One region of the Lysinibacillus sp. RC46 genome, then DNA from elsewhere that is predicted to be linked to it. Evidence: riboswitches for the same ligand, from Rfam matches in the RefSeq annotation. Region 1 holds a riboswitch; the other holds the start of a gene.
The links. A riboswitch is a leader RNA that binds a small molecule or an ion and turns the genes downstream of it on or off. The one in region 1 is predicted to bind FMN.
Positions count from the first base shown of each region.

Region 2: another riboswitch for FMN. It lies ahead of ABH966_RS00080 (ECF transporter S component); the one in region 1 lies ahead of ribE (riboflavin synthase).

Region 1 is NZ_JBGCCF010000038.1:20,996-37,013, reverse strand. It holds gene ABH966_RS23640 (hypothetical protein) at 1-200, shown strand, start outside; gene ABH966_RS23635 (hypothetical protein) at 197-616, shown strand; gene ABH966_RS23630 (ATP-binding protein) at 707-2,011, opposite strand; gene ABH966_RS23625 (C45 family autoproteolytic acyltransferase/hydrolase) at 2,519-3,553, opposite strand; gene ABH966_RS23620 (spore germination protein) at 3,677-5,137, opposite strand; gene ribH (6,7-dimethyl-8-ribityllumazine synthase) at 5,308-5,775, opposite strand; partial or broken gene ribB (3,4-dihydroxy-2-butanone-4-phosphate synthase) at 6,137-6,727, opposite strand; gene ribE (riboflavin synthase) at 6,940-7,575, opposite strand; FMN riboswitch at 7,717-7,842, opposite strand; FMN riboswitch at 7,968-8,093, opposite strand; partial or broken gene ABH966_RS23600 (short chain dehydrogenase) at 8,322-8,483, opposite strand; gene ABH966_RS23595 (SDR family NAD(P)-dependent oxidoreductase) at 8,496-8,627, opposite strand; gene ABH966_RS23590 (YibE/F family protein) at 9,014-10,132, shown strand; gene ABH966_RS23585 (YibE/F family protein) at 10,132-10,911, shown strand; gene ABH966_RS23580 (HAD hydrolase-like protein) at 11,230-11,847, shown strand; gene ABH966_RS23575 (VanW family protein) at 12,294-13,286, opposite strand; gene ABH966_RS23570 (transmembrane-type terpene cyclase) at 13,468-14,091, opposite strand; gene pgeF (peptidoglycan editing factor PgeF) at 14,260-15,024, shown strand; gene ABH966_RS23560 (amino acid permease) at 15,428-16,018, opposite strand, start outside.
Region 2 is NZ_JBGCCF010000001.1:7,979-23,996, reverse strand. It holds gene ABH966_RS00120 (pseudouridine synthase) at 146-877, shown strand; gene resA (thiol-disulfide oxidoreductase ResA) at 1,228-1,761, shown strand; gene resB (cytochrome c biogenesis protein ResB) at 1,775-3,439, shown strand; gene ccsB (c-type cytochrome biogenesis protein CcsB) at 3,436-4,623, shown strand; gene ABH966_RS00100 (response regulator transcription factor) at 4,781-5,497, shown strand; gene ABH966_RS00095 (ATP-binding protein) at 5,490-7,265, shown strand; gene sigX (RNA polymerase sigma factor SigX) at 7,349-7,882, shown strand; gene ABH966_RS00085 (RNA polymerase subunit sigma) at 7,879-9,186, shown strand; FMN riboswitch at 9,481-9,679, shown strand; gene ABH966_RS00080 (ECF transporter S component) at 9,902-10,489, shown strand; gene ABH966_RS00075 (sodium-dependent transporter) at 10,654-12,000, shown strand; gene ABH966_RS00070 (STAS domain-containing protein) at 12,069-12,455, opposite strand; gene ABH966_RS00065 (methyl-accepting chemotaxis protein) at 12,510-14,204, opposite strand; gene ABH966_RS00060 (ATP-binding protein) at 14,232-14,654, opposite strand; gene ABH966_RS00055 (SpoIIE family protein phosphatase) at 14,658-15,788, opposite strand.

The sequences.
Region 1 (16,018 bases):
CCATCTTTTCGAAGGTTCTATCCACGATTTGGGGCGTTCTATCCATCTTTTTGAAGGTTCTATCCACGATTTGGGGCGTTCTATCCATCTTTTCGAAGGTTCTATCCACGATTTTGGGCGTTCTATCCATCATTCCAAAGGTTCTATCCATGACTTCGGACGTTCTATCCATCTTTTCGAAGGTTCTATCCACGATTTGAGGCGTTCAATCCATGATTTCGGACGTTCTATCCACGATTTGGGGCGTTCTATCCATCATTCCAAAGGTTCTATTCACGACTTCGGACGTTCTATCCATCATTCCAAAGGTTCTATCCACGACTTGGAGCGTTCTAGCCATCATTTCGAGGGTTCTATTCACGACTTTAGTGATTCTAGAAGATATCAAGAAGATAATGCTATAAAGGAATATATGCATATGACGAATGAACATAAAGATCCATCTAAGGGCTTGGAGCCGTTCAAAGATTATACTGAGTTTGAGGATTATGTTTTAAAACGGATGGCGGATGAATTAGGAACACAGCTAGAAGGAGAAGATTCAATTAGAGCAATTACTAAATTTTTATCAAAGATTGAGGAGGAACATAAAGACTATTTAGAGAGTGTTGCTTAGAAATGCGTGCGTGTAATAATTGCAAATAAAGCCGTCCAATCCGACGGCTTTATTTGCATTACTTTAACAATTGACTTTTAGTTTGGAAATTTACTTTATTGGAATGGTTACTATTGCTGTTGTCTCTAAATGTTTTGATGAATCGATAGAAATTTGACCGTCGTACTTATTAACAATTTCATTCACAATAAACAAGCCCTGGCCTCTTATTTTACCAGTTTCTAGTTTTTTAGTAGAAAATCCTTGCTTGAATATTTGCCCTGCTTCTACAATATTTGGTCCAGTATTTGTAACCTTAAATTCATATTGCTTGTCATCAGCTTTACAGCAAATTGTTATTTTACGTTGCTCATCCGATAATTCATTTGCCGCATCAATCGCATTATCTATTAAATTCGACAAGATTTTGATTAAATCTGTTGTTTTAATTTTATTAAATGCATCCTGTGATACTGAAAAATCCATATCAATATTATGATTTTGTGCAGTTAGTTTTTTCGTTTGTAATAAGATCGCCAAGCCAGGATGATCAATATTTAATTTGAGTGACTTAATAGCCTGAACCTCTTTGGATAGTGAATATAAATATTGTTTGGCCTGATCAGGTTTGTCTAATTGCAGAAATCCATGCAGTACTTGTATGTGATTTGTGAAATCATGTCTTAAAGAGGACACGGAAGTGATTAAAGTTTTAATTTCTGCTTGATATGTATCTTCTGTCGCTTCAACTTCCTCCGCCACTTCTTTTTGATACCATCTCTGTAAGAAGAAAACTGAGCCAATCACGATTAAAATAAGTACACCATTAAAAATAAAGACTAAAAGATTGTCTTCGATCACTTTTCCCTTAATGTCATTTAATGTGTCTGCACTAATATCAATTCCTATGTATGCAATAACCGCCCCTGTTTCATCCTTAATCGGTGCACCAACAGTTAAGTAGGAGCCATATATAGAATCTTGTATTACATCTGTTATAAATGTTTCTCCATTATAAGCTTTTTGCACTTGTGTCTCGGGTACTGTACAGTCCATTCCGATATAAAAGCCTTTAACTTCACTTGGTAAACCCATAATCATTGCTTTGGATACCTTTGGATTTTCAATATCTAATGTATAAACAAATAAAGCACCTATTTTTACTCTTGCATCGTTTAAGTAGCTTCTTATTTGCCAATAATACTCATTTTCCTCGGGGTTATCTAAAAATTGTTTGTACGCCTCTACATCAATAGTAGATGCGATAGAAATAGCCGCTTTCAGACTTTGGTTCGCTATTGATTCTTCTACTGTCTTTTTCATTTTTATATAAGATGTAAAGATGTTTAAACTTGTAAACAGTACTAATAAGAGAGTTGATAGTATTAAAATTAGTTTTATTTTTCGTGTTTTCATACAAACTGGTACTTCCTTATCTATAGACATGAATAATGCCTTAATTTAGTTGGGCTTGGCTTTCGCAAATACGAAAATCTTTGCCGAAGTTAACATCATGTCATACTCTCCACTGGGGAAATGATTTCAATCCATTATTGTAATCTTCTTTTTTATGGTTGTTCAATTATGCCTCAGCATAATTACTTCCGGAATCAGCTTGGGTAAATGCATACGATTCAGGATTCTTCGCCTCTCTAAATAACAATATTCGTTCTTATCTTATCATCCCAAGAGAGTTTTGACTATTACCAACCCACATTTATCGCCACTTACTTTTTTGGGCTATCTCCTTCCCATTATTGACGTTGGAGAAGTCTGTCTGGAACTGATAAAATGCTAAAACAATTTTTATTTTTCGAGCGAAACATCGTTCCAGTCGCAACCATTAGTTTAATAATCCTTCTCTAGAAAGTAAACTAAAAAGGAGAAGAATTTTTATCATGCCCCCTCCTTATTATATATTGCTTATTCCATTCCATCTTTGTAGTTTAAATCAATCCAACCTTTTAGCCTTTTAGGAAGCGTTAGAGCTTCGTTCAAATAATCTTTAAAAGAAATTGTTATCGGTTCTGCGTCCTCCCCTATTCCAACGATAACTTCTAGAAGCTTTGGCGAATAAACTACAGTATGTAATGTGCCAAAGTATTGTTGATAGTGCTTAAAAAATAACGGAGAATTTCCATTATTAAAATGTCGATAAGCAGCCATTGTAGTCAAATTTTTTTCAATTAAATTATTTATAAAATGTTTTCGATTGACGGACCCTTGAATGTTTTTCTTATTTTTCTCTTTCATACTCGTTGTTTGAAAATGATTCGTACAAATTAACGGATTTTCATATCTTAATTCCTGCTTATGTGGAGAAGCTTCTACTACTATAGATTGTCCGCTTTGATCTGTCATTGAGTAATTGTAACAATAACCATGTGGGAGTTCTGTAATTAATTTAAGTGCTTCTTCAATATTTTTACATTGCTCTAATAATATTCGGACAATCGTTGAAGCGATAAAGCCCTCACCATGGTAATCATTGTTGACAAAATGCAGACCGACAACTAGCCCATATTCATTCATCCCATCAAGTCTACCGATAATTTGTTGGCTAAATCCAACACTTGCATATCCATTCATTGGATTAGAAAATACAAGTCTTGCATCATACAATGTTGGACTAAAATCATAGTTTCTAATATAATTTCCATCTAGCACAAAAGATGTACAGCCCATTTCAGGAAAGGTAATATTATAGCCACTATATATATCAATGACAGAATCCAGCGTTTGAGCTAATCCAACGGCCAATCCTTCCATTTCTTGCAAAAGACTAGGGGAATGAAATTGTAGTAGTTGTTTTGCCATTTGGACATTTATAAAATTCAGAGATTCATTCTGTATTGGATGAGAAGTTGACAGTAGTTCTTTACTTTGCTGAAGCCCAATTTGATAGTAACTGCCCCTTACATTTATAACTTTTACGATTAATTCTTCATAAGATCTCATCACTTTTCTCTCCTTACCTACTGTAATTGGTTTTCTATATTCATCTTAAAGCTTCAAGTAAATATAAGGTCAAGAAATAAAAAGATCAGGCCTATAAAAGCCTGATCTCTACATTCTAAATATTTATTTTTTCCTACTCGATGTCTTTGTCTCATCCTGTACATTTAAGAATTTGGGTCGCGTACGATAACCTGCAGGAGATAAGCGAACTAAAGATCTTTTAATGTCCGTCCAATCTAAATCTGCGCCCATACTTAAGTACGGAACACCTAATACTCGTAAGTTTGCGGTATAAAGAAGTATGAAAAACACCGAAATGAAGAATCCAAATAATCCTAAAAAGGCAGATGCTAAAATGATGATTACCCTGAGAATGCTCATCGCTGTTACGATGGACTGATTGACAAGTGTATAGGCTGCAATACTTGAAGTAGCTATAACTACAATCATGGAAGCGCTCGTAACACCCGATTTAATAGCTGCATCTCCAATAATTAATCCCCCGACAACACTTATTGAACCACTGATAACATTGGGTAGATGAATATTTGCTTCTCGAAATAATTCGAACATAAAAAGCATCATTAATATTTCAAGAGTAGTTGGAAATGGGAGTCCCATTCTTGATTCAACGACAGTTGCCAATAGGATGAATGGCAGTTGTTCTTGATGGTGGGTCGTTAATGCAAGCCAAAAACCTGGTAAAAGTATACTTATTAAGATAGCTATTATTCGTAGTATACGCTCCATAGAACTTACAATAATCGGATACTCATTATCCTCACCGGATTTAAAAAGTAACATTGAATTAGCCGGGGTAATGATGGCATATGATACTCCATCAACTATAATGATAATGCGTCCTCTACTTAAAGCTTGTACAGCAAAATCAGGGCGTCCAGTATAATCGTGTCTAGGTAGAATTTTTGCACTTTGCTCAATTCTCTCCATCAATAAATCCCCACTAAATACAACATCCGTATCAATTCGTTGCAGCTGTAGTTTTATTTGCTCAAGCATTTTTTGATTGACGATATCTTCAAAATAAAGTACAGCTACAGTTGTTTTGGATCGTTTACCAAGTTCATATGTCTCAACACTTAATGAATTAGTAGGAATCCGTTTTCGTAATAAAGCAATATTGATAAAAACATCCTCAATAAAATCATCTCTCGGACCTTTGACAACTAATTCAAGGGTTGTTTCTTTAGGCTCTCGATTCGGTTTTTTAGCGATATAGCTTGAATATAACAAATTCATATCTTCAAAATAAAGTAAAACATGTCCTTTATAAACTCTTGTAATAGCTTCATCTTTACTTGTTATTTTCTGAAGATGGGGAACGTGTAAATTGTTTTGTATATGTTCTTCTAACATTTCCTCTGTTGTTGCAGTAAATAATGATTGAACTCGTTGCACAATAACGGTCTGCAGTAACCGCTCATCAACCATCGCTTCACATTTTATCAAATGTACTTTATGTTGCTGAAAGGAATACTCTTGGAATATCACATCAGCAGAGCGTTGAAATAGTGACTTCAAAGATTTCAAATTTAATTCTTGTTCCATTGAAGAAATATCCATCAACTCCTACTGAGCCAGCCCCTAATTAGTACATTTATGAGTAATAACATAAATACACTTACGGATATTTTCCCCATTGTCTAAAAAAATATTCAAGAAAACTTTAATGTTTATAATACTTTTTCAGAATAATTCATCTGCGAAATTTTCATACTATTATTAGGAAAAATTTATCCAATCATCTTCTTTAAATTTGCCATTTCAATAGCGGACATTGCTGCATCATAGCCTTTATTTCCTGATTTAGTCCCTGCACGCTCAATCGCTTGTTCAATATTTTCTGTAGTTACAATGCCAAAAATAACAGGTACATTTGTAGTTAGTGACACATTTGCAATTCCTTTTGCTGATTCATTACATACATAATCATAATGTGTTGTTGAGCCACGGATTACTGTACCTAATCCAATAATTGCATCATATTTCTTTGTTTCAGCTAACTGTTTCGCGATGAATGGCACTTCAAATGCACCAGGAACCCATGCTACATCGATAGAATTCTCATCCACACCATGACGCTTTAAACCATCTAATGCACCGTCTAATAATTTGCTTGTAATAAATTCGTTGAAACGACCAACTACTACTGCTATTTTTAAATCCGTACCAATTAATTGTGCTTCAAATGTTTTAACCATTTTGAATCTCTCCTTTATTATTTAGTCTAATCATCATAACGTGGGGTTGATTTCCGTTCCGACTGGGCGCTTTGTTATTGCTGTCGCTACGCTTTCGCGCAGAGCAGAGCTTCCTGAGGGCGTCCGATGAGCCCCTTCGCTTGCGCTCCAGGTTCTCGGGCCAACACGATGTTGATCACGAGTTATCACAGGACGTGATGGTTTTAGCCTTCGTTCCTCTATCCGCTAATCCTCAAGGAGTCGCCCAGTCTCCACTCCAATCAACTTATATACATAAAGTACGTTTTAACAAATGTCATTCCAAACTTTTGTTGATGATCCTTTATATTGTCTGTGTGTTTTCTTCCATTATTTGTTTAAGACGATAAGTGGCCAATGCTTCAATTGAAATCATTTTTAAATCATGTTGCGCTGCATATTTAACAAGGTCATTAAAGCGTAGCATTTTGCCATTGTCCCCCATAATTTCACAAATAATGCCCGCAGGAATACTATGACACAGCTTGGCCAAATCAATTGTAGCTTCCGTATGTCCTCTACGCTCTAATACACCATTGTCCTTTGCAATTAACGGGAATACATGGCCCGGTCTACGAAAATCCGCAGCTTTTGCCTGTGGTTTTAGCATTTTTTGTATAGTCATTGCCCGTTCAAAGGCGCTAATTCCAGTTGTTGTGTCTACATGATCTATACTAACGGTAAATGCCGTTTGATGATTATCAGTATTAATACTAACCATTGGCTTTAATGCTAATTTTTGTGCAAGCTCCTGTGAAATCGGCGTACAAATAAGACCTCTTCCATAGGTCGCCATAAAGTTAATCGTTTCTGGGGTCATAAATTCCGCAAGTGCGAGTAAGTCCCCTTCGTTTTCTCGGTCCTCATCATCTACTACGATAATCATCTTCCCTTGTTTTAAATCCTCTATTGCTTCTTCAATTGAATGTAGCAATATCGCCACCTCCAGTTCTTAAAGTGTTATTAGATCAATTATGCCTCGGCATAATTGCGTCCGGATTGCTTAGGCCTGCAAGCATGACGTTGGTCACTCAACCGTTTCCACAGAACGTGGCGTTCTTAGACTAAGTTCCTCTATTTCAGCAGATGTTTTTTGTACCGAAAGCGTAGCGACAGGTACAGATGTTTTGGCTTCGCTGAAAGAAGTTAAAACCCGTTTTTTGCTAAGAAGTCTCTTGAAATGGTTGGTTCCTGTCCATACTTAAGTTGATGCAAAATGTATTTTCCAACTAAATCAGTTTCTACATTGACGAGATCACCAATTTTTTTCATACCTAAAATTGTTTCCTTGTATGTGTGAGGTATCAGTGATACTGTGACACCGTTTTTCTCGACATGAAAGAGTGTTAGACTCGTTCCGTCAATTGTGATGGAGCCCTTTGGAATACAGTAGCTCGTTAACTCCTTCGATAGTTCAATATCAATATAGACTGCATTTGCTAATGGCCGCTTGCGCACTATTTTCCCTACCCCGTCAACATGTCCGGATACAAAATGACCACCGAAACGTCCATTAGCTGACATAGCGCGTTCTAAATTTACCGGATCTCCAACTGCGAGCTGCTGTAAATTTGTTGCGCTCACTGTTTCAGGCATTACATCCATCGTTAGCTCTTGTTCATTAAAATATATCACTGTTAAACAAACACCATTGACCGCTATACTGTCCCCTAGCTTTACATCCTCTACCATTTTCTTTGAAATAACGGTGATTTTCATACTTTGTCGATCGCTTTGCATGGTTTTTACGGTGCCAATATCCTCAACAATTCCTGTAAACATCTTTTCACCTGCTTTCATTCATTTAATAATTTCCGCTCAAACAAAAAACCCCTTAGAATAAAGGGGTTTGGGAGTTCATATACATAAGACGTCAACAAATAAACCTTATGGATATAATATTTTTCCATAGGCTGTCATCTCATCGTTCTTCTCCCATCCAGACTGTCACTGTCGGTTTTGGATTTGCACCAAATCAGCTTGCGCTCACGGACTTTGAATTTCTTCATCACCGCCGATTGGGAATTTCACCCTACCCCGAAGAACTACTGCTATTCAATTTTTTAACCAAATAAAACAAAAACTACTTCCCGACTATAATATGGGAAGTAGTTAACATAAAAGCATACTCAAATACACCTTATAAACTCAAGCGAATTTAAAAAGCTCACACTTTTACCCTTCTCCCATCCAGACTATAACTGTCGGTTTTGGATTTGCACCAAATCAGCTTGCGCTCACGGACTTTGAATTTCTTCATCACCGCCGATTGGGAATTTCACCCTACCCTGAAGGATATTTTTATTTAGCTAGTTCTTACGATAACACTAATTTATTTTATTATCCAGATAATTCTTTATAATTTTTTTCTATAATTCATTTCACATTCGCAAGTTTGCCTATCGTTGCGTTTGTAAATTGCTACAAAAACAATAAATTTATACAGTCAAACTACCATCAACAGAGACAACAGCACCAGCCATGAAGCTTGCTTTATCTGATGCTAAGAATAGGACCGCTTCTGCAACTTATTCTGGTTCACCATGGCGTCCCATACATACACGTGACATTTCTTCTGGTACGTACCCTGTTTTTTCAAGTGTTTCACCAACACTTTGAAATAATGGTGTAACGATGCCGCCTGGACACACAGCATTAATACGAATACCTTTATTTGCATACTCGATCGTGGCGCCTTTCGTTTAACCGATTACCGCATGTTTACTTGCGCAATATACAGCGATACTGTGTTCTGGACGAATACCTGCCGATGAAGCAGTATTAAAAATCGATCCTTTACCCTGCTTTTCCATTACTGGAATAGCACATTTCATGCCAAACCATTCCTCTTTTGACTAAATACTGCCTAACCTGGCCAGTATCAATTCAACTATCGCGTCCTGAATAATGGCGATTTCTCCTGTATTTTTTCGCTTCCTTCACATGCTATGTTGTACCATCCCATTTGTCATAAGCAAAAAATTAATAAACACTTACATAATGAATAACAATAATTTAATTATGCTAAAACTAACTAAGTAAGCTAAAATCTACTATATAATTAAGGAACCTCTATTCAATTAGCACGTTACTTTATAATGGCATTTTTTAAATCTGCTTGACATTAAAAAATTAGTGATATTGTGAGTCATTTTCGTGCCATTTTAACAATGAACGCATAAGTACAATCAGATTCCTTTCTCACATTGGAGGCTTTTTATTGCAAAACATCTTGAAAAAAAAATCTAAATTTATATTTTATACCTTTATCGCAATTTGCTTTATCGCTTCTGTTTTTTTCGTTTATCACAACGAAGCATTTTATGATCGTCCAATTGCGGAAGTTATAAAAACGGAATTAAAAGAATCAAACCCTGTAACAGATATGTATGAAAATGAAGATCATTTATATACTCAGCAAATTACAGCTGTATTAAAAAATGGTGAAAAAAAAGGTAAGCTTATTCATTTTACAAATGAGTATTCAGCATCTGGGGCTTTTGATCAAGAGTACCATGTTGGGAATAAATTATTTGTTTCCATTAAAGTAAATACAGACAAAAATGGAGATTTAACTGGGGCTATTTTAGACGTGAAACGTGATCAGTTTGTCTTGATAGTGGCGTGGATTTTTATTTTTGCTTTGCTAATTGTCGGTAAAAGACAAGGATTATTTTCAATCATCAGTTTAATTGTAAATTCGCTTGTATTATCATACGCTTTGGATTTATATATAAATTCTAATATAAATTTGATATTTATTAGCGGGGTATGTGTTCTTTTATTTACGGTCATTTCTTTAATTCTCATTAACGGCTTGAATGAAAAAACATATGCAGCGATAATGGCAACACTTATAGGAACATTTATTTCTATATTGATTAGCGCTTTAGTTTTGTGGATTACATCCGAGAATGGGCTTCGATATGAAGAAATGCAATTTTTAACGCGACCATATCGAGTGATTTTTATGGCTGGCTTATTTATTGGAGCACTAGGAGCTGTAATGGATGTCTCCATCACAATGGCTTCTTCAATGTTCGCTTTATTTGAGCAAAACGAAGAAATATCTGACCAAGCATTGAAAACCTCAGGGATGGACATCGGGAAAGACATTATGGGAACGATTACAAGTATTTTGTTTTTTGTTTATATTTGTGGCTCAATCCCTATGTTGATTTTATATTTAAAAAACTCTTATCCATTAGGGCAAACACTTTCCATGAATCTTTCATTAGAATTAGCTAGGGCCCTAGCAGGTGGAATCGGTGTTGTCTTAACGATTCCAATCAGTTTATACACTTCTATTTTTTTCATTAATCGAAAGAGGGCAAAATAATGAATGTATTAGTATGGTTAACTGCCATTTTATTCATATTGATGATTGTTATCGGTGGAAAAAAAGGAGTACGATCTTTTCTATCTTTATTTTTAAACTTTGGAGTACTCTTTATCACCATCTTTTTAATGACCAATCAGAAAAATAGTCCAATTATATTAACGCTCATTGCCTGTACCGTCATTAGCTGGATTAGCTTATTTTTTATTAATGAAATGAGTAGTAAAACAGTAACTGCATTCATTTCTACAATGATTACGATTGTAATTTTATTACTATTCATTGTTTTTGTAACGGAGAAATCAATGATTCGAGGATTCGGGGAAGAATCCTCTGAAGAGATTAGCATATTTTCTCTTTATATTGGCGTCAATTTTGTGCAAATTGGAGCTTCCGTTATTATTATGAGTACGATTGGAGCAATTTTGGATGTTGCCATTTCTATTGCTACTTCCATGCATGAGATTCTTCATCATAATCCGTTAATTAGCAGAAAAAAATTATTTACATCAGGTTTAAGCATTGGAAGGGACATTTTAGGTACAGATACAAATACATTATTTTTCGCTTTCTTTGGTGGATATTTAAGCTTGCTCATTTGGTTCAAAGATTTATCTTATTCAATTGGTGAAATCATTAATTCTAAAGTATTTGCCACTGAACTTATTATGATATTTTGCGCAGGTATTGGAATCGCACTTATCATTCCTATCACTTCCTCGGTAAATGCATATTATTTAACAAAAAAACGAGATACAACATCACAAGATGCTTCATAATAGTCGTACCTGTCATCCAGCTCAATACTAACGGATGACAGGTACTTTTTTTGTCCATTCAACTACATAAAAACTGTATAGATAATTTCATTATTGATTTCGACACATTTTTCGGTACAATTTTTACCAAAGAAGTTGCCATAAGCCCCTTTACCCTGAAAAAATATTTACCCATTCGAAAAAAAATTATTCATCTGGGGTCATTTATAATACGCTGTTACATATTCTGTATAATCATGTCATTATTTTAAAATAGGCAGTAACATTTTCAAGAAAAAGACGTCTTTACAATTAGATGATTAAAGGAGAAAGTTTGTCATGAAATATATTATCTTTGATTTTGATGGAACACTGGCTGATTCAACAGCAGTGTTTACATCAGCTTGGAATACGATTGCGCAAAAGTATAAATTTAAAGGAATAGAGTTAAAGGAAATCGAATCATTAAAAAAACTATCTATAGCGGAACGCAGTAAATTATTCGACTTCCCTATGTATAAATTGCCCATGATTTTACCACAGTTTTATCGCCTGTACCGCCAGTCATTAAATGATGTTCACCTTTATGATGGTATTAAAGAAGTCCTTACGGAAATTGATCAAAGAGGCTATAAAATCCTTATTATTTCCTCCAATTCACAGGAGAACATTTTAGAATTTCTAAAAATGAACGGTATTCATTGTGTGTCAAATGTTCTTTCTTCAAACCGTATTTTTGGAAAGGATAAAGTGATAAAAAGTTTTTTAAAGGACTCAGGCATTACACCTTCAGAAGTTATATACATTGGTGATGAACAAAGAGATATTGTAGCCTGCAAAAAAGTGGGCGTGCCTATTATTTGGGTTAGTTGGGGATATGATGCTATTGATGTTGTACAACAAGAGGATCCCGAGTACAAAGTAGCTACACCACAAGAAATTTTAAATATCATATAAGCTAAGAGGATCATAGCAATTAAAAAATGGCTATGATCCTCTTGTTGTTGAAAAAATTATAGTGGGAATGATTTAAAGTGTTCAGATATACCACTGTCGCTCCGCTTTCGCACATAAAAAACATTGCTGCAGCTTCATTTTATTAGAGGAACAGATTGAAGATACATATTAAGCGAAGTGGTTGATTGGAGTGGAGACTGGGCGACTCCTTGGGGATTAGCAATAGAGGAACGAAGGCTAAAACCATCACATCCTGTGATAACGCCTTCGTGACTAACATCCTGCTGTTGCCGCTGCCGCTACGCTTTCGCACAAAAAAAACATCTGTTGCCCTAAGCGGCTCATCGGTCGCCCCCAGGAAGCTTTGCTCTGTGCGAAAGCGAAGCGTCAGCAACCAAGCGCCCAGTCGGAACGGAAATCAACTCCTCGTTTTGTAAAGAGCAATACTATTGCTTTTTCAAGATTTCTACATATTTTTCCGCTGTTCTTAACTCAACTGTAAGAGAATTTTTACTATAGCTAGCTTTAATTAAAAAAGGTACGTTAGTTGTATTTTGAAATCTGAAATCTAAGCCACCATAGGAAACTGTAGCGTCTCTTCCTTTTGGAACGTACCCGACATCTAAAGAATGGTGATGACGTTCAACAAATTTTACTGGTATTTGATCAACCGCATTAAATAAGGTTGAGGACGTTTGACAGATACCTCCCCCAATGCCCATCACAACCTTTTTGTTGATGATTTCTGGTGCAGGCTGATAACCATTTACTTCGTCCCTAGGTCCAACGACTGTATTAAAGGAGAAAGAATCTCCACTTCCAACGATAACATTATTAATTGCCTTCGCAGAAAGTTCAATATTTTTATTTCTTCCTACATCATGCGTATTGAAGTAAGTTGTATAGGATGCCACAACCACGTCTTCTAAATATGGAATATCTTCAAAATTATAGCCGCTTTCTGTAACAGATAGAGGCATCTCCACTGTACCACCAGTTGCTGATGCTTCTAATATTCTCTCTACTAATTCACTTTCTTTTAAAACAGTTAAAGGACTACCTTTAATTACTTTTCCTTGATCGTCCAGCTTATCAAGTATCATACGCTTATCATAGCCGGTTGTATTTTCATTCCCTCTCGCTAAACCTTTTGCTAATTGCTCAATTTGTTTTGTATACGATAGTCTATCACGTTCATAGTCCATTTCTTGCGGTGAAATGGTTTGTACGATGGCTTGTGTAGAAGGATCTACAATTTCAACAACGACTGGCTCTGCTTGTTGTTGTTCAAAGGTAACAGGCTTTTTTACATCATCAGCTTTATGCTCTGACTCTTGAACTTGTTGTTCTTGTTTTTTCTCATCCGCAGATTTCCCCTGACAGCCAATTAGCCCAATCGTACAAATAATACATAGTGTGGTTATCCACTTCTTTTTCAAATAAAACACCTTCCCTATCTTCATACTACAGAGACATCTTATTCGTGTATTGCTGATAGTGTGTTTCATTTCATTATTTTTATTTGTTTATAAAATGAAAACACTCTACAAAGTTGAGTGACATTGTAGAGTGTTTTCATTTTATAGATGCAGGGCACGGTACATCCCTTTATCAATTTTTTCATTTTGCATATTTCACATTAAACCTAAAGATCAATACTATATAAATCCAATCATAAATAAAAATTGCAAGCGAAATGATAGTAATCAATGGTGTTCTAAAATACAAATAGAAGCAAACTGCTGCTAACACAGTTCCAATCATTTTACAAATGGCTATGCCCATTGATTGTCCACTTAAATTCCCTCTTTGAATGAATAAGGCGATAAAAAGCCCTGACATCATCAGATTTTGGAAAAACGCGGCATATATGCCTGCCGTATCTTTGAATTCATGCATCATCGCTAAAATCGTGAGAAAGCTTACTACGAGTGTTATGAAAAAAGATGTATAAAATACCTTTCTCGGAATAATTTTTTTATACTCCTTATAACCATAAAGTAAAAATTGCATCAAAATGAAGATATCCAAAAGAAACCACAGGAAAGTAAGGATCCTTTGCAAGTCATTTAGCGGATACATAAATGAAAAAATAAATTCCCATGAAATATTGGCACAAATTGCGGCCATGGGCATCCCATATCTCTTATCCTTTATTCCTTGTTTGATGATTAATATATATGTAATAATCCAAAATAGCCACATGCCGAATTGGGAAATCAGTATGAATTTTTCTTGAGTCAAATCTACAAACTCCTTCCCTCTAATTATCATTCTTCGATTACTATATGTGAAGAAATCAATTCTTTATGTCAAAAGAATTGTAGAAAATACTCAAGGCTCTTAAAAATCTTAAGAGTAAGCGCCTATACATTCATTAAGCAATCATATATAGTAAGACGAGGTGATGATATGAAAAATAAAATTTATTTTGATAACGACCAATTTATCGCAGGCACTACCTTAAAGGATGACATCGAACTAGAACAAAACAATATGGCACTACATACATGTGTGAATGAAGCTGATGTGCTAGAAAACCGAGAAAAATTGGCAACTACATTGCATTGTAACTTGAATAATTTTATTTGCACTCAACAAACACATAGTGCCAATTTCCATAAAGTCACGATTTCTGATAAAGGACGCGGCGCAGAGCAAATGGACACTGCCATTAGTAATACTGATGCACTTTATACATTAGAGCCAAATTTACTTTTATGTAGTTTTACAGCAGATTGCGTACCTGTCATTTTTTATAATGAAGTTAATGGTCTTATTGGCGTAGTACATTCAGGCTGGCAAGGCACAGTTAAGGAAGTCACACCAAGGCTTTTCGAACATTTGATAGAGCATGAACAATGTAATCCACAAGATTTTCACGTACAAATCGGTATGGCACTTAGTCAGGAGAAATTTGAGGTGGATACAGATGTCTATGAAAAATTTCACAACCTAGGCTATGCTGAGGATTTTATGTATTACAATGCACAAACAAATAAATATCATATCGATAATCAACAAACTGTGAAAAAGCAATGTGAGCTTGCAGGTATCCCTTCTAAGCAGATTTCGATTGATTCAACGTGTACATTCCTTAGCCCAGATGGTTTTTCTTACCGTCAAGATAAACAGGCTGGCAGACATTTAAGCTTTATTATGCGAAAAGAACAGTAGTTAAAAGGGACAATCCAATTATTAATGGAGTGTCCCTTTTGTAGTATTGAAAACCAAAATGGTTAAGAAAAGTCGTTTCATTTTATCACAATAAATTAGAGTGATATGCCTGAGGATACATGCTAAGTGGTTGATTGGAGTGAAGGCTGGCAGTGGATTTTTTCTGTGCGAGAGCGAAGCGTCAACAACAAAAGCAGCTCATCAGACGCCCCCAGGAAGCTCTGCTCTGCGCGAAAGCGAAGCGTCAGCGGCAAATGTTTTATCTATGCGAAAGCGAAGCGGCAGCAACAAAACGCTCAGTCAGAACGGAAATCACCCCTCGTTTTGCAAAAATGACAATATCTTTATCACAAAAGCAAAAAGGATGTATCTCATAAATGAAATACACCCTTTCAACATTTCATTATTTATTAACTCGTCGTTCTTTTCCAATTCTAAAAACATAATAGCTAATGATAACAAGAGCTAAGAAAATAATTCCCACAATAAGTGAAACTCTAGTATCATCATTAAACCACATACCGATTAGGACCATTACTAAAAAGGCAATTGTTATATAGTTTGTAAATGGTGCAAAGGGCATTTTGAACGGGTGCTTTGACAGTTGTTCACCTTTTATTTTTCTAAATCGTATTTGACTTATTAAAATAACAAACCAAGGAATCATCCCCGGTAATACACTTGCACTGTATACATATACAAATAAATTTTTTGGCGCTATGTAGCTTAGAACAACACCGATGACCAAACCAACTAACACGCCTACTGTGCCGAAAATAGGAACACCATTACTAGAAAGCTTTGCAAAAAATTTAGGTGCCTGTCCATTCATGGCAAGCGTATACAGCATACGTCCCGCACTATAAATGCCACTATTACAGCCTGACATTGCTGCTGTAATGACAACAAAATTAATAATTCCTGCCGCAGCGGTAATTCCAACCTTTGCAAAAGTTGCAACAAATGGGCTACCAATCGTACCTAATTCATCCCA
Region 2 (16,018 bases), on a different contig from region 1:
TGCATAATTAGTTTTTCTTTAATAATGTATAAAAGTATGACATAATTTTCACAGATTAGCGGGAAAAATAACCTTATTCATAATGTGCGAATGAGGTTTAATGCTTGGTGTCAAACCAAGGTGAAAGAAAATTAGAGGTGAAAGAATGGAAAGATTACAAAAGGTCATTGCGTATGCGGGTGTGGCGTCTAGACGTAAGGCAGAACAATTGATTGTAGAAGGTAAAGTTAAAGTGAACGGAGTCGTAGTGCGTGAGTTAGGTACGAAAGTTTCCAACTCAGATACGATTGAAGTAGAAGGCGTGAAGCTTGAGAAAGAGGATAAGGTTTATTATTTACTATATAAACCACGTGGAACGATTTCAGCTGTAACAGACGACAAAGGACGCAAAACTGTCACAGATTTGTTTAAGCATATCCCGCAACGAATTTTCCCAGTTGGCCGTCTCGACTATGATACATCTGGTTTATTGCTATTGACAAATGATGGTGAATTTTCTTATATGCTGACGCATCCAAAGTTTAAAATCGATAAAACATATATTGCCCGTGTTAAAGGTGTTCCAACGATTGAAGGCTTAAAAAAGCTGCAACGAGGAATTAAGTTAGAAGATGGCAAAACAGCTCCTGCAATGGTTAGTATGACTTCATTTGATGAAAAAGCAGGTAAGGCAATCTGTGAAATTACGATCCACGAAGGGCGAAATCGTCAAGTGCGTCGTATGTTCGAGGCGATTGGTACTCCAGTAGTTAAACTAAAACGTGAACGCTTTGCCTTTTTAGATTTATTCGGACTAACTCCAGGGGAATATCGTGAATTAACAAAGCATGAAGTGAAGCAATTGCGTGTGTTAGCGGAGACAGGAAAAATCGGATAAATAAGCATTTTCTATGAGAAAGTGATACTTCTATGTGTAATAGCAATGTATTCACTTTCTTATTAGTGAAATCGTTCATAAATCATTCATAATTATTAGCTAAGCGTTTCTGTTTCATTTTGCTATAATAGGTGAGAATAGCTAACCTAGATTAGTTGCATCTTGATGAAATCGTTTCCACGGTTTGCAAGGTGGTGTTTGACGCACAAGTTCATGATGAATGTAAAATTTGACAAACATGTCAATGCTGTAAATTAGACAGTGTAATCTATACATATGAATGTTTGTATGAAAAGCTTAGCGTCAGTTGTAGTTACTTTAAGCCGTAAATTGATAGGGGGTTTATTAACTTGGAGAAAAAGAAAAAACGTCTCGTCATTCGTACCATTATTTTGGCAGTCTTAGTCTTAGCAATTGGTTACACGGTATACGGAACAGCAACAAAGGATAAAGTAGAGTTAATAGCAGTGGGCTCTAAAGCACCAGACTTCACGTTAGTAGATTTAAACGGTGAGAAACATAAGCTGTCTGATTATAAAGGGCAGGGAGTGTTTTTGAACTTCTGGGGAACTTTTTGTCCGCCGTGTGAGAGGGAAATGCCTGCAATAAACCGTCAGTATCAAGCCTTTAAAGATCAGGGTGTACAAACATTGTCGGTCAATATTGCGGAAACAAATTTTGAAGTACAGAATTTTGTCGATAGACACAAATTAACGTTCCCAGTAGTTATTGACAAAACGAAAAGCGTTAGTATTACCTACAATGTAGGTAATTTACCTGCAACTCTCCTTATTGATCCAGATGGTAAAGTAGTCAAAATTATTACTGGTGAAATAGCGGAGGGAAAAATTGCTTCGTACATGGAATTAGTGAAGCCAAAATAAGGAGTAAATGACTATGGAAAACATTATTTGTGCTTGTGGTCATAGTAACCCATATGGCACGAAGCTTTGTGAGAAATGTGGTCGTCCTTTAACTGAGGAAGGTAAACAAACAAAAGTTGTTGATATGCGCTATGACGGAATGGCGATTCGCTCAAAAACGTATAACGCAACAATCGTTGATAAAATTTGGAATTTCTTCTCGAATGTAAAAGTCGGGATTGCTCTTATTATTATAACGTTAGTCGCAGCGTCAATTGGAACAATACTACCGCAAGAGATGTATGTTAATGCCCCTGAACCTAGTAAAGCGGAGTATTATGAGAAAGTGTATGGTTGGTTGGGCAAATTCTATAATAATTTAGGACTTTCTAATTTGTATAGCACTTGGTGGTTCCAAATTTTAGTGGGTATGCTTGCGATATCTATTATTGTTGCGAGTTTAGACCGTGGTTTACCATTACACAAGTCTCTAAAAAATCAACGCGTTAAACGTCATGAAAGTTTCATGAAGCGTCAACGTATCGTTGCGGAAGGACAAGTGCCAAACCCTGATGAAACGCTAGATAAAGTTGAGCAAAAAATGACTGAATTAAAATATCGTGTTCGTCGTGATGGAAGCGCATTGCTAGCAGAGCGCGGCCGTTTTGCTCGATATGGCCCATACATAAATCATGTCGGTCTCATTATCTTTTTAGCAGGTGTTATGTTGCGCCTAGTACCTGGTTTTTATGTGGATGAGACGATTTGGATCCGTGAAGGTGAGACACGAGCTATACCAGGTATGGACGGCTATTTTATTAAAAATAATAAATTTATTTTGGAAACCCATGACGATAAACCTCAGGATGAGCAATCTAACCAAGGTGTCAATGCTATGGCGAAGAACTATCAAACAGACATCACATTATACAAACAACCTGACGGAGCTCTTCCTGGAGATACAGATAATCTTAAAAAATTGAGAGATTACTCTATTCGTGTCAATCATCCGTTAAAAGAAAACAGTTTTGCACTGTATCAAATGAATTATCGCCTCGACGAATTGAGACAGATGAATTTTAATTTAGTGAATAAAGCAACAGAAGAAGATTCACTAGGTCAAATTGAAATTGATTTAACGAATCCTAAAAAAAAATATGATTTAGGAAATGGTTCCTCAGTAAAGATTCTTGTGTATACACCAGATTTTTCTGGTTTTAAAGATGGTGAACCACAAACAAAAACATCAATACCAAATAACCCAGCATTTATATTTAAAATGATAACACCAGAAACTCCAAAAGGTGAAGTAAGCTTTGTAGAAATCAGGAAGCCGCCATTTGAACCACTTGGTGACAACAAATATAGAATGAAATTCGTAGGAGCAGAGACGCGTAATTCATCAAACTTTACAATTCGTAAGGATAGTACGATACCATTGTTATTTGTCGGCGGTATTATTTTCATGATTGGTGTAGTAATTGGCTCGTATTGGAACCACCGACGTTTATGGTTACAGGTGGAGCCTGATGGTCGAGTGTTGATGGCTGCCCATGTGAATAAAAATATGTTCAGTATGAAAAAGGATTTAGATACAGTCACTACATTTGCTGGTCTACCAACATATGAAGATCAGTTAGATAAGTCAGAAGATGTCAAGAAATCCACAAAGAAAAAGGAAGGTGACAACACCTTATGAGTTTGATTGACATAAGTAGAAACCTATTATTTGTAGCATTCATAGCCTACCTAGTTGCAACTTTATTATTTGGTGGTTCGATAAAGCAATCGAATGCTACAGGAAAAAATACCGAAAAATGGGGTAAAGCGGCAATTGCTGTCACTATTGTAGGTCTACTTTCGCAGCTTGGTTATTTTGTCACTCGTTGGATTTATGCAGGGCATGCACCTGTTAGTAATATGTTTGAATTTACGACTGCGTTTGGGATGTTCATTGTTGGGGCATTCGTTTTGATTTATTTTATTTATCGCGTGACGGCTCTAGGCTTAGTAGCATTACCTGTGGCGTTATTAATAATTGCCTATGCAGCAATGTTCCCGAAAGAGGTAACTCCTTTAATGCCGTCTTTACAAAGTTACTGGTTAACAATTCATGTTATTACAGCTGCTTTGGGGCAATCACTTTTAGCAATTAGTGCGGTAGCAGGACTAATTTATTTATTAAAAGTAGTTAATTTAAAGAAACCTTCTAAACAACGTTTCTGGTTAGAAGCGGTAATGTTCTTCCTTGTAGTAGTCGTTGGTTTCGTAATTGCTACATCCGTTTTTAGTTTGATGGGTTACGATTCAACATATACTTATGTTGATAAAGAGGGTAATGGACGTCAAATTGAATACAAAATGCCGCCACTATTTGGTATGAATGAATATAAGGCGGTTGAAGAACATGGCATGTCTCCGTTAGTAGAAATGCCTCCGCTCATTAATGCGAAGAAATTAACATCAGTTGTGTGGTCATTATTAGTAGGGTCTGTTTTATATTTATTGATTCGATTAATTGCACGACGTCGAATTAGTGCGATTTTCCAACCTTTTGTCAAACGAGTAAATTTACAATTAGTTGATGAAATTGGTTATCGTTCAGTAATAATCGGCTTCCCAGTATTTACGTTAGGTGCTTTAATCTTTGCAATGATTTGGGCACAACTTTCGTGGAGTCGTTTCTGGGGATGGGATCCGAAGGAAGTATGGGCACTTATTACATGGTTATTCTATGCAGCATTCCTACACTTACGTTTATCGAAAGGCTGGGAAGGTGAAAAATCTGCATGGTTAGCATTAATTGGTTTTGGAATTATCTTATTCAACTTAATTGCTGTTAACTTGATTCTTGCAGGTTTACACTCATACGCATCAGCATAGACTAAGTTGATTTTGAGCATATATGATATTTTTACGTCGCTAGTATTGGAAAGAAGAGCCTTCTTGCTGTGGCAAGAAGGCTTTCTTTTCTTTTCAATAAGTGCTGTACCATGTACAATAGAAGGTAGAGAAAGATTAGAAGAGAGGGATCGTGAAAGTGTCAGAAAATATTTCAGTATTAGTAGTAGATGACGAGGATCGTATTCGACGCTTATTAAAAATGTATTTAGAGCGAGAAGGGTACCTTGTTGACGAGGCAGAAAATGGTGAACAAGCGATCGAAAAATCTTTGGAAAAAGAGTATCACTGTATTTTATTAGATATTATGATGCCTGAAAAAGACGGGCTTGAAGTTTGTGCGGAAATCCGTGAACGTGCAGCAACACCAATTATTTTATTAACTGCAAAAGGCGAGGAAGCGAATCGCGTACAAGGCTTTGAGCTTGGAGCAGATGATTATATTGTAAAACCATTTAGTCCTCGTGAGGTTGTGTTACGTGTGAAGGCTATATTACGCCGTTCACAAGCATTCTCACCTTCGACAAATGCTTCTTCTTCAAAAGATTTAGTTGTGTTCCAACATTTAATGATTGATCATGATGCGCACCGTGTAACAGCAGAGGGTATTGAAGTAAATTTAACGCCTAAAGAGTATGAATTGCTTTATTTCCTAGCTAAATCACCAGACAAAGTATTTGACCGTGAACAATTACTAAAAGAAGTTTGGCATTATGATTTCTTTGGCGACTTACGTACAGTTGACACACATGTAAAACGTTTACGCGAGAAGCTCAACCGTGTATCTGAAAACGCTGCAAAAATGATTGTTACTGTATGGGGCGTTGGTTACAAATTTGAGGTTGTCAATGAATAGAATATGGAACAGTGTTGTCGGGAAGCTATGGGTAACCATATTGCTTCTCGTTTCATTTGTATTGTTTGTTTTCACGGTTTTAATGCTTGAATTTCTTCAGAATTACCATATGCAACAAGCAGAAAGCTCCTTGCGTCAAACTGCAGCAACAGTTGCCAGTATAGTAGATGATAATGAAACAGCAGAATCGACTTCGGAATTATTAAAAGATATTTTACCTGAAAGTACAAATGCACTTATTGCTATTAACCATGATAGAATTTCTTTCGCTATGCAGGAAGGTGTCAATAAAAAAGAAATACAGGATATGATTTTAGCCAATAAATCGTTCCAAGAAGTTTTTCAATCAGATAAACCGATTATTAAGGAAATGATGATGCCGTCTTCTACAGACAAAGAAAAGTTGGAATCGTATGTTGTGCTTGGTTTCCCGCTAAATGTGGAAAATGCTGTACACGGGGCTGTCTTTATTTATCAAAGTCCGGATGCGCTGCATAAAACATCGAAAGAGACGACGAAAATTGTCTTTTTATCTGCTTTCATTGCCTTTGTGCTGACGACATTTTTTGCGTTTTTCCTTTCATCACGTATTACGTCACCATTACGTAAAATGCGTGAGCTGGCATTTGAAATTTCTAAAGGGAATTTTGAAGCGAAGATGCCGACTACACAAAATGATGAAATTGGCCAGCTTGCAGTTGCCTTCAATCAAATGGGCCGTCAATTGAAACACAATCTAGAAGTGATCAATCAAGAAAATGAACAGCTTTCCAATATATTAACATCGATGACAGACGCAGTTATTACGTTTAATCGTGATCGTACAATATTATTAAGTAATCCGCCAGCGGACCGTTTAATGCAAACGTGGTTTGTTAATAAGGGATCACAAAGTGCGAAGCCAATTCCGCCAGAGCTTTATCATATGCTCGATCATGTACTGATGTTTGAGGATAAGCTTGAAGAAGAAATTGAGATGGATGGAAGTTACTATACGTTTACGATTAGCCCTCTTTATAGTGAGGAATCGATACGTGGAGCGGTTGCGGTTATTCGTGATATGACAGAGCAGCATCGTTTAGAAAAACTGCGTTCAGACTTTATTGCCAATGTGTCTCATGAGCTACGAACGCCAATTTCGATGCTCCAAGGCTATTCAGAGGCTCTAATGGATGATGATTTTATTCAAGATCAAGAAGAACGTAATGAAATTACAAAAATTATTTATGATGAATCGAAACGTATGGGACGTCTAGTAACAGATTTATTAGACCTTGCGCGTATGGAATCGGGGCATATGACGCTTTACAAAGATGAGCTCCCGATTAATTCAACATTTGAACGTATTACTCAAAAATTTGCACAGGTGGCAAAAGAGAAACATGTTCGTCTAATATTTGACAGTGAATTTAATGACGAAGCTTCGATTAGTATAGATGAGGATCGAATTGAACAGGTTTTAACAAATTTAGTTGATAATGCTCTTCGTCATACTGATGAAGGGTCTGTAACAGTGAAGGTTGAGCAGGAACCAACCTTTGCCAAGGTTTCTGTTCAGGATACAGGGCATGGTATTCCGCAAGAGGACTTACCATATGTCTTTGAACGTTTCTATAAAGCAGATAAGGCACGTACACGTTCTAAAGGCGGAACTGGCCTAGGTTTAGCTATTGCTAGAAATATTGTCAAGGCACATTCAGGCAATATTATGGTAGATAGTGTGCTGAAAGAGGGGACTACCTTCACGTTTTATTTACCTTTTGATTAATACTATTAAAGAGTGGTATTAATTGGATGTAACTTCTGTGGACATTTAGACGACAAATATAAATAGAACGGGGGTGGAGTGCTTTGAATGACTCCGTGTTCCATCGGTTATACGATGCATATCATCAAGACGTGTTCCAGTTTCTTATTTATTTAGTAAAAAACCGTACACTTGCTGAGGATTTAGCGCATGAGGTTTATGTTCGTGTATTGCGCTCATATGATCAGTTCGCAGGAAATAGCAGTGAAAAGACTTGGCTTTTTGCTATTGCTAAAAATGTCGCTATTGATCATTTTAGAAAGCAGGCTGTACGTCAAAAACATTCACTTGATTTTTTTGATTGGGAAACGGAACAGCTACATTCAACCACACCATCACCGGAGGACGTATTGCAGGCCAGTGATGAATTTATGCAGGTGCAAGTAGCACTCGAACACTGTACAGGTGACCAAAAAATGGTCATTATTATGCGCTACTTTCAAGACTTATCGATTGCAGAAACTGCACAAATACTAGATTGGACAGAAGCGAAGGTAAAAACCACTCAGCATCGTGCCATTAAATTTTTACGGCAACAGCTACAACAGGTTAGAGAACAGGAGGCGAAACGGCAATGACACATAACCAATTTGATGATGATCAACTAGAGCATCTATTAAATAATGCCCCTAAGCTTTCTGACCGCCGTTCAAAAGAAGAAATATTAAATCGATTATTGACAGATGCTCGCTTGCAGGATAATGTCCATCTTCAAGAAGCTATACAACAACCAATAGATGATGAAATAACATCGCAAGAGCAACAACACAGTATTCCTACGCAACAAGAAAGTACCGAGACTGCAACAACAAAGAAGAAAGTTCGTAAATGGCCAATCTTTATGAGTGTTGCAGCAGTTTTCGCTTTAACAGTAATTACAGGCTCTATGTTCATGAATCATAATGATGTAAAATTAGACCAGGCTAGTGCTCCTGAAACCTCTCAATATTCAACATCGCAGGATAGTCGAGCAGCGAAAAGCTTTGTCAACCAGGATAAGATTATGGAATCCAACAACATAGTAGCAAAACATTCAAGGATTATGTCTCTACGATCATCTGTTTATGAGGAAGATTTAACAGAAGCAGTAGTGTTTCATATTGGTTTGGCAAATCGTGATAAGAAAAGCGTACCGATGACGTATATCATTCCAAATGAACGAGTTGCCACTGATTTTCCGAAGAAAAAGCCTACAACATTACAAATGTATGAAAAGTATGCGCCGCAAATTGATGAGAAAGCAAATGGTTTTACTAACTATCATCCATATAAAGGAGAATTGAAGGAGAAGGGCGATAAACTAGTTCATGTATTGCCGGAGAAAAATGATTATGATGTTGCTTCAGCAGATACTAATGAATATTTAGAGACTTTACAGGATACATTCTCAGATTCAGAGTATAAAGATATTGAGTTTGAAAATCCTGATGGTACAGCCTACAAATTTTCCAAGGAAGAAGAGCCAAGTAATCCTAAGGCATTAACAAGCTCAAATCATTTTAATTATTATTTATATAAAGATGAAAATGGAGCTGAATATTTATCACCCGATTCTCGTAAGACTTTTCCCACTGTAACAGAAGCGCTTACCGATATGCGAAATAAAAATGATGATGTATACGTTTCAGTTGTACCAGAAAATATAGCATACACTGTAAAAGAAGTAGCAGAAGGCGTTATTGTTACATTTGATGAGCCGCTTGATTTAACGACCATGGATACTGTTCGTGCAACTCAACTGATAGAAGCTATGATGCTCACTGCTGCAAGCTTTGATCAACAAATACGTTTAGACAATGTTGTACAGGAAACCTGGGAAGGATTTGATTTAAAAAAATTCTTGCCAAAGCCTGTAGGAGCCAATAAACGATATATGCCATAAACAGCCTAACAACAAATAGACGAACAGAACATAAATAAATTTTTGGAGCATTCTCGCCACTATATGTGCGTGAATGCTCTTGTCATTTAACTTAGCAATTATTTTCAGTAGCGAAAGCGAAGCGTCACCTACGAAGTCTCTCGCCTCTATAGGTGATGAGATGAATAAGGATTTAAGCTACTTTTCACGAGTATTTATTAAAGCATACAAGTTTAATCGGATTTTTTTAAAGCAAAGCTATTTACTTTTCTCTAATAATTCATTATAGTAAGGCTATGAAATAAAAAAATAATGATTCATCTTCGGGGCAGGGTGAAAATCCCGACCGGCGGTAATAGAGTTGTAAATCGCTAATGTTTCCTTTAAGACATATTAGCTCGCATGATTTACTAAAGGCTCTTCAGCCCGCGACCTGTGCAAATAATTTTTTTGCATGGCTGACTTGGTGCAATTCCAAGGCCGACAGTTAAAGTCTGGATGGGAGAAGATGGAGGTACGATCGTCATTCATTGTTATGAATTTAGCTATGTACGAGCGTTTTTTCGATGTGGTTTCACACAGCGTATGCTCAGAAAATAGTTAATTAATGGCGTTTTTTAATCATGCCTATTCTCCCTTATGCTCTTTTGCATAAGGGTTTTTTCATGATAATAATTGATTAGGTCGTAACCTTTCTTCTTGCGAGATTGAATCAGCAAAGAGGAGAGAGTTTTCTATGAAGAAAAATGTTAAACTTCAATCGTATATTACGATTGGTATGCTGAGCAGTATTTCGTTTTTATTAATGCTTTTTAATTTCCCGATTCCGCCATTTCCAATGTTTTTGGAAGTGGACTTCAGTGATATGCCAGCATTACTAGCAGCAATCACTATGGGACCTGTAGCGGGGATTTTAGTAGAATTATTTAAAAATGTGTTGGACTGGGTTTTCTCAGGCACGCCAACGGGAGTACCGGTAGGACATATCGCGAACTTTGCAACAGGTATTTTATTTATTTTACCAGTGAGCTTTGTTTTTAATCGCTCCAAAACAGTTAAGGGCCTTATCGGAGGTTTAGCTGCTGGAACAATTGTAATGGCAGTAGGAATGAGCATCCTTAACTATGCAGTATTTTTACCTATGTACACTTACTTTTTAGGTATGGAGCCTGTTGTAGGTGATTCACTATATAAAATGATCGTAGCTGGTATTTTGCCATTTAACATTGTGAAAGGTATTTTAATTACTATCATCATGGCATTACTATTCACAACAATGCGTAAATGGATTGATCATCAGCGTTCTATGTATTTAACAAAATAATTAGGATGAGACCTCGAGCTGTTAAGCGTTCGAGGTTTTTTATGTAGAATGGTTGAGGTGTTGGATAATATTACGCAAAAGTAACATATAGAATTAATGTAGTCGACTGTATTATTTTATTGTAGAATAAGGAAGAGTTGAGTAAGTTAGAGGAGTTTGAAGAGATGAGTGAAAAAAAGAGTCAGTGGTCTAGTAAACTAGGCTTTATTTTAGCATCGGCTGGAGCTGCAATCGGACTGGGGGCAATTTGGAAGCTTCCATATGTTACTGGACAAAGTGGCGGGGGAGCATTTTTCCTGATTTTTGTGCTATTTACATTGTTGATTGGTTTACCGATGTTATTATCAGAATATATTTTAGGTCGTGGTACACAGTCTGAGGCTGTGACTGCCTATAAAAAAATTGCACCTACTAAAACAGGTTGGGCTTGGGTTGGTCGTATGGGTGTGCTCGGCTGTTTTTTATTATTAAGTTTTTATAGTGTTGTAGGAGGTTGGATTTTTATATATAGTGGCCTTGGTGTGACTGGGGCTGTTATTGATCCTTCCGTGGATCCTAGTGAACTATTTGCAAAGATTGTAGGAACACCTTGGATTACATTGCTAGGTTTAGGGCTGTTTACGCTAGTAAATGTATTAGTCATTTCACTTGGCGTGCAAAATGGTATAGAGAAGGCCAATAAGTGGATGATGCCTTTATTATTCATTATGTTTATTGTGCTTGTTGTGAGGGCTTTAACATTAGATGGAGCAATGGAAGGGGTTAAATTCTTCTTGTGGCCTGACTTTTCTAATATAACTGGAAAGGCTATATTGGAAGCGTTAGGGCAGTCCTTCTTTGGCTTAGCAGTAGGATTTTCTTGTCTTGTGACGTACAGCTCTTATTTAAAGAAAGATGTGAGCTTACCTAATTCCGCAGGCTCTGTTGTTCTTCTCACTGTGCTTGTATCGTTTTTAGCAGGATTAGCCATTTTCCCTGTTGTATTTGCTTTTGATTTAGAACCGGCATCTGGACCAGGCTTATTATTTACGGTTCTGCCAACAGCATTTAGTCAAATGCCATTTGGTGAAATATTCTTAGCGATGTTTTTATTATTATTTTTATTCGCAACGCTAACTTCTTCCTTCAGTTTATATGAAATTATCGTAGCGGCATTTATGGAGAAGGGACGTATGTCTCGTTCTGCATTGACGATGCTACTAGGTGTAGTAGTCTTTATTGCAGCGATTCCTGCAGCACTTTCATCAAGTACATTAGCTGATGTATCAATTTTTGGAAAAACAATTTTTGATGCAACTGACTTTTTAGTTTCTAATTTAATGCTTCCGTTGGGTAACTTATTGATTGCTATCTTTATTGCGTATGTAGTTGATAAAGAATTTGTGAAGAAGGAATTATTAATAGGAAGTCAAATGGGGCAGGGGTTCTATTCAGCGTATCGACTACTGATGTTAATAGTAGTACCTTTCGTCATTATCGTTGTGTTTGTAAATATGCTTTTACAGTATTAAAAAGAGTAGGTTGCATTCCGTTTAATAGGAATGCAACTTACTTTTATGTTTGGGGGACAACGATAGGGTTAGTATTCGCTAAGTGATAGTTCACCTAACCAGCCTTCTTTAATGATCTGTCTTGCTTGCTCTTCGCTTTTAGTAATAGGGAATACTTTATCGACTTGTGAAATAGCAAACAAATTGCGAATGAAATCATCGACAACAATAATGGCGATTTTCTTTTCTTTTACAGATACTTTCTTTGCGAAATTGACAATCATGCCAAAGCCGGTACTATCGATGTTTGTAACCTTTTGCATATCGATAATATATCCATGCTTTGTTTCCAAGCTTAACGATTGAAGCTCAATTTTAATCTCTTCAATCGACCCATATTCTAAATCGCCAGTAAACGCAATCAAAATATAATCAGACTTTGTGTCAATAACCATCGCAATTTTCTTCTGATCCATACTATAGCGCCTCCATTTTCTTTTTCATGTAAGGAAATTCTAATTCTATAGAAGTTAAAACTTGAATTTATTGACTTCGTTTTGTAATTTATCGGCAATCGATGCTAATTCGTCTGAACTTTGTGTAATTTCTGCCACAGTTGCATATTGTTCTTCCGATGTTGCGGCAATTTCCTCTGTTGCTGCAGCGGAGTCTTCAATGATACGGGAAATATCTTGAATGGCTTGTTGAACCCCTAAGGAGTTGTTGTTTACATTCGTAAATGCAGCCTTCATCTGCTCAACGCCGTTTTCTGTTTCTTCGACCTTTTCAACGATTTCTTTTAATGCAGTTCCTCCTTTATTGATAATTGTTACTTGCTCCTCTACTGCTAGTAGATTACTTTCCATCGTGCGAACTGTCACAGAGGTTTCAGCCTGAATATCTTTAATGAGATTTGTAATTTGTCCTGATGCTAAACTTGATTGTTCAGCTAACTGGCGTACCTCTGATGCAACGACGGCAAAGCCTTTTCCTTGCTCACCTGCTCGTGCTGCTTCGATGGCTGCATTGAGGGCGAGTAGATTTGTTTGATCCGCAATACCCGTAATAACAGTAATAATGCCACCGATTTCTTCAGAGCGTTTACCGAGTTTTTGGATAGAATCTGTCGCGTAAGACACTGTTTGTGTGACATCGCTTAAATGTTTTATAGCTTCATTGATCGCCTCTTCACCTTGGCGTGCAAAATGGGTCGATTCTATAGCGCTATTTAACGTATTCTCGGCTTTTTGTAAACTGGTCGATACTTCTTCGATTGTTTTTTGCATCATAGACACTATTTGTTCAGCTTGATCAGATTGAGTCGTAGTACCGACTGCAATTTCATTCATCGTAAGTGCGATTTGGTTAGAAGCCTCACTTGTTTGATGTGATGATTCTGCTAATGAATGCGATGAGTTAGCTATTTGATTGGCGCTACCAGCTACGATTGTCATCGTTTCCGTTAATCGATTCTTCATATCACTAAAAGCATTTGCTAAAACAGCAATCTCATCTTTACCTTTTGGGTTTAATAATTTTACATTTAAATTTAAATCTGCTAAATCTTTGGCATTTGTACTTAAAATATTAATGGGTGTGATGATTTGTCGCTGTAAAAACCAACTAATCCCAACAATCATTAAAATGGCAATTCCTAAGGAGACCGCTACATTTTCAAGTGCAGACTTTGTAGCAATACTTATATATGGAGCGGTAGGTACAGCTGTTGCCCATACGCCAATAACATCTCCTTGGCTATTTAAAATTGGGTCATAGGCTCCTTGATGCATACTCCCCAAGACATTTGCTGATCCGATAAAACGTTTTTTTTCTCCTAATACAACTTTCGCAACTTCATCAGAAACCTTTGTATTTAATGCACGTTCTCCATTCTCGACTATATTTGTACTAATGCGAGTATCGTTTTGGAAGATTGAGACGACATTTCCGTTTGTTAGCTCTCCGACTTTATCAGCTACCTCAAAATTGTCTACTATTTTGACGTCACCTTTATACAATTGATTGTTTTTAATGGACCATTCTCCAGGGAATTTAGCATCTAAATATTCATAGCTCAATTGAATATCTGATAAAAGCTTTGTATTTGCGCTTTCTAAAAGATTATTTTTGGCAACATAAAAATTTATTCCTGCTAAAAGTGTAGTGAGTAGCAAAATACACCCGAATATTAACAGGCTCATTTTTTTTCGGATTGACAGCTTCATGAAAACTCCTCCAATTTTACGTTAACTTTATACATGAATCTTTTTTGAAATACCAACTAAAAATTTTGTTTCAGAAATATTTTCAAACCAAATATGGTCGACCATATTTTTAACGAAAAATAAACCTCGCCCACGATCTGAATAATCCAGTTCGTTTAAATCAAATTGTAGAGCCTTATCCCAATCCTTTTCAGCGATTCCTTTCGCTTCATCAGTAACTGTTATTTTTATTTCTTTATTAGAATGAGATACGTGTACTTGAATAGCCTTTTCGGAATATGGATCATTTTTCTTAACAGCTTCCACAGCATTAATAACTAATTCATGTACGACAAATCGTAATTCTCTTTTAAAAGGTAAATTATATACATTTGTATAATTCTCTATAACTTGATCTACATAAGCTATAGCTTGTGTATCAGGATTTACATTGAGTATGAATTCCATCATCAATCACCGACCCTGTAATGTAATTGTTATTGAAACTACTGTTATATCATCGTTGTAATAATTATCGGATAAATCGTATTTTTGGGAAAATTTCTCCAAGGCATAGCCATTATCGTGTGATGCATAGGAATGGAAAAAATCCATATCAACAACTTGTTGATCATTGATTGTCAATAATCCATCCGTATAAAGTATTATGCGATGCCATCCGGATAAAGGTATCCTTTTTTTATTAATAGGAATGGTCGGGAATAGCCCTAATATAGGTGTATTTGCTGGGAGGAACACCGTCTCGCCGTATTTTCCAAATAAGAAACCAGATGGATGAGCCGCATTAACATAGTGTACAGTTCCGTTTTTCGTATCAATGAGTATGTAGATAGCTGTCATTAAAAAACGGTCCATATCTTCATCAGAAAATAACTCGTAAATTTGGCGGTTAAGTTCTCGAATTACTAAAACTGGATCAATTAATTTCGTGATTATTCCCTTTAACAAAGATCTAATGGACATTGTAACGAGTGATGCGGCAATGCCATGTCCCATTGCGTCGTAAAGAAGAATGGCAGTTAAGTGTTCATTAATCTTAAACCAGCAGTACATGTCACCTCCTAGTGTGTTGGATGTAACATAAAGTCCATCGATCTGAATATGCTCAAGATTCAATGGAGGAGATAGTGCATTTTTTTGAAATTTCTTCGCGACAATTAAATCTTTTTGAATCATACTTTCTTGCTGCTTTCGTAGCTTGGTTTCCTTCTGATATTTAAGGGCCACCTGAATCCGGGTTTTAAACTGAGTGAAATCAAATGGTTTTAAAATAAAGTCGAAAATCCCAGCTTCAAAAACCCTATCAATTGTAATGCTTTTTTCGTAAGTAGTAGAAAGGAGGATAGGGGCATCGATCCAGTTTTTTAGTTCGTCAATTTGTTGACAAATGTTCTCGCAATTTTTAAGTGTCATTTTTGCATCGAGAATAATTATTTCTAGCTCTTCTTTCAAAGAATCTGATAAATAATTCATTGCTGCGTCAGTTGTTGTAAAGCAATGAATATTTTTGATGTCGATACGATGAAAATATTTTTGCAGACGTAATACATCATTACTTACGCTGCCAATAATTAATACTGACATGCTTCTTACATTCACCGCCTTATGTATCTTTAACAGAAGATATAACCCCGGACGCAATTGCGCCAAGGTGAAATGGATATGATAATTTCCGACTATTATATATACGCCCTATTTACTTATCTGATGAATAAAATAGAAATTCTAATTTGCTATAAATTTACCAATAAATATGACATTATACAAGACTAATGTGATATAAAATATGGAAATAAAGTTCTTGCTTCAAGCAA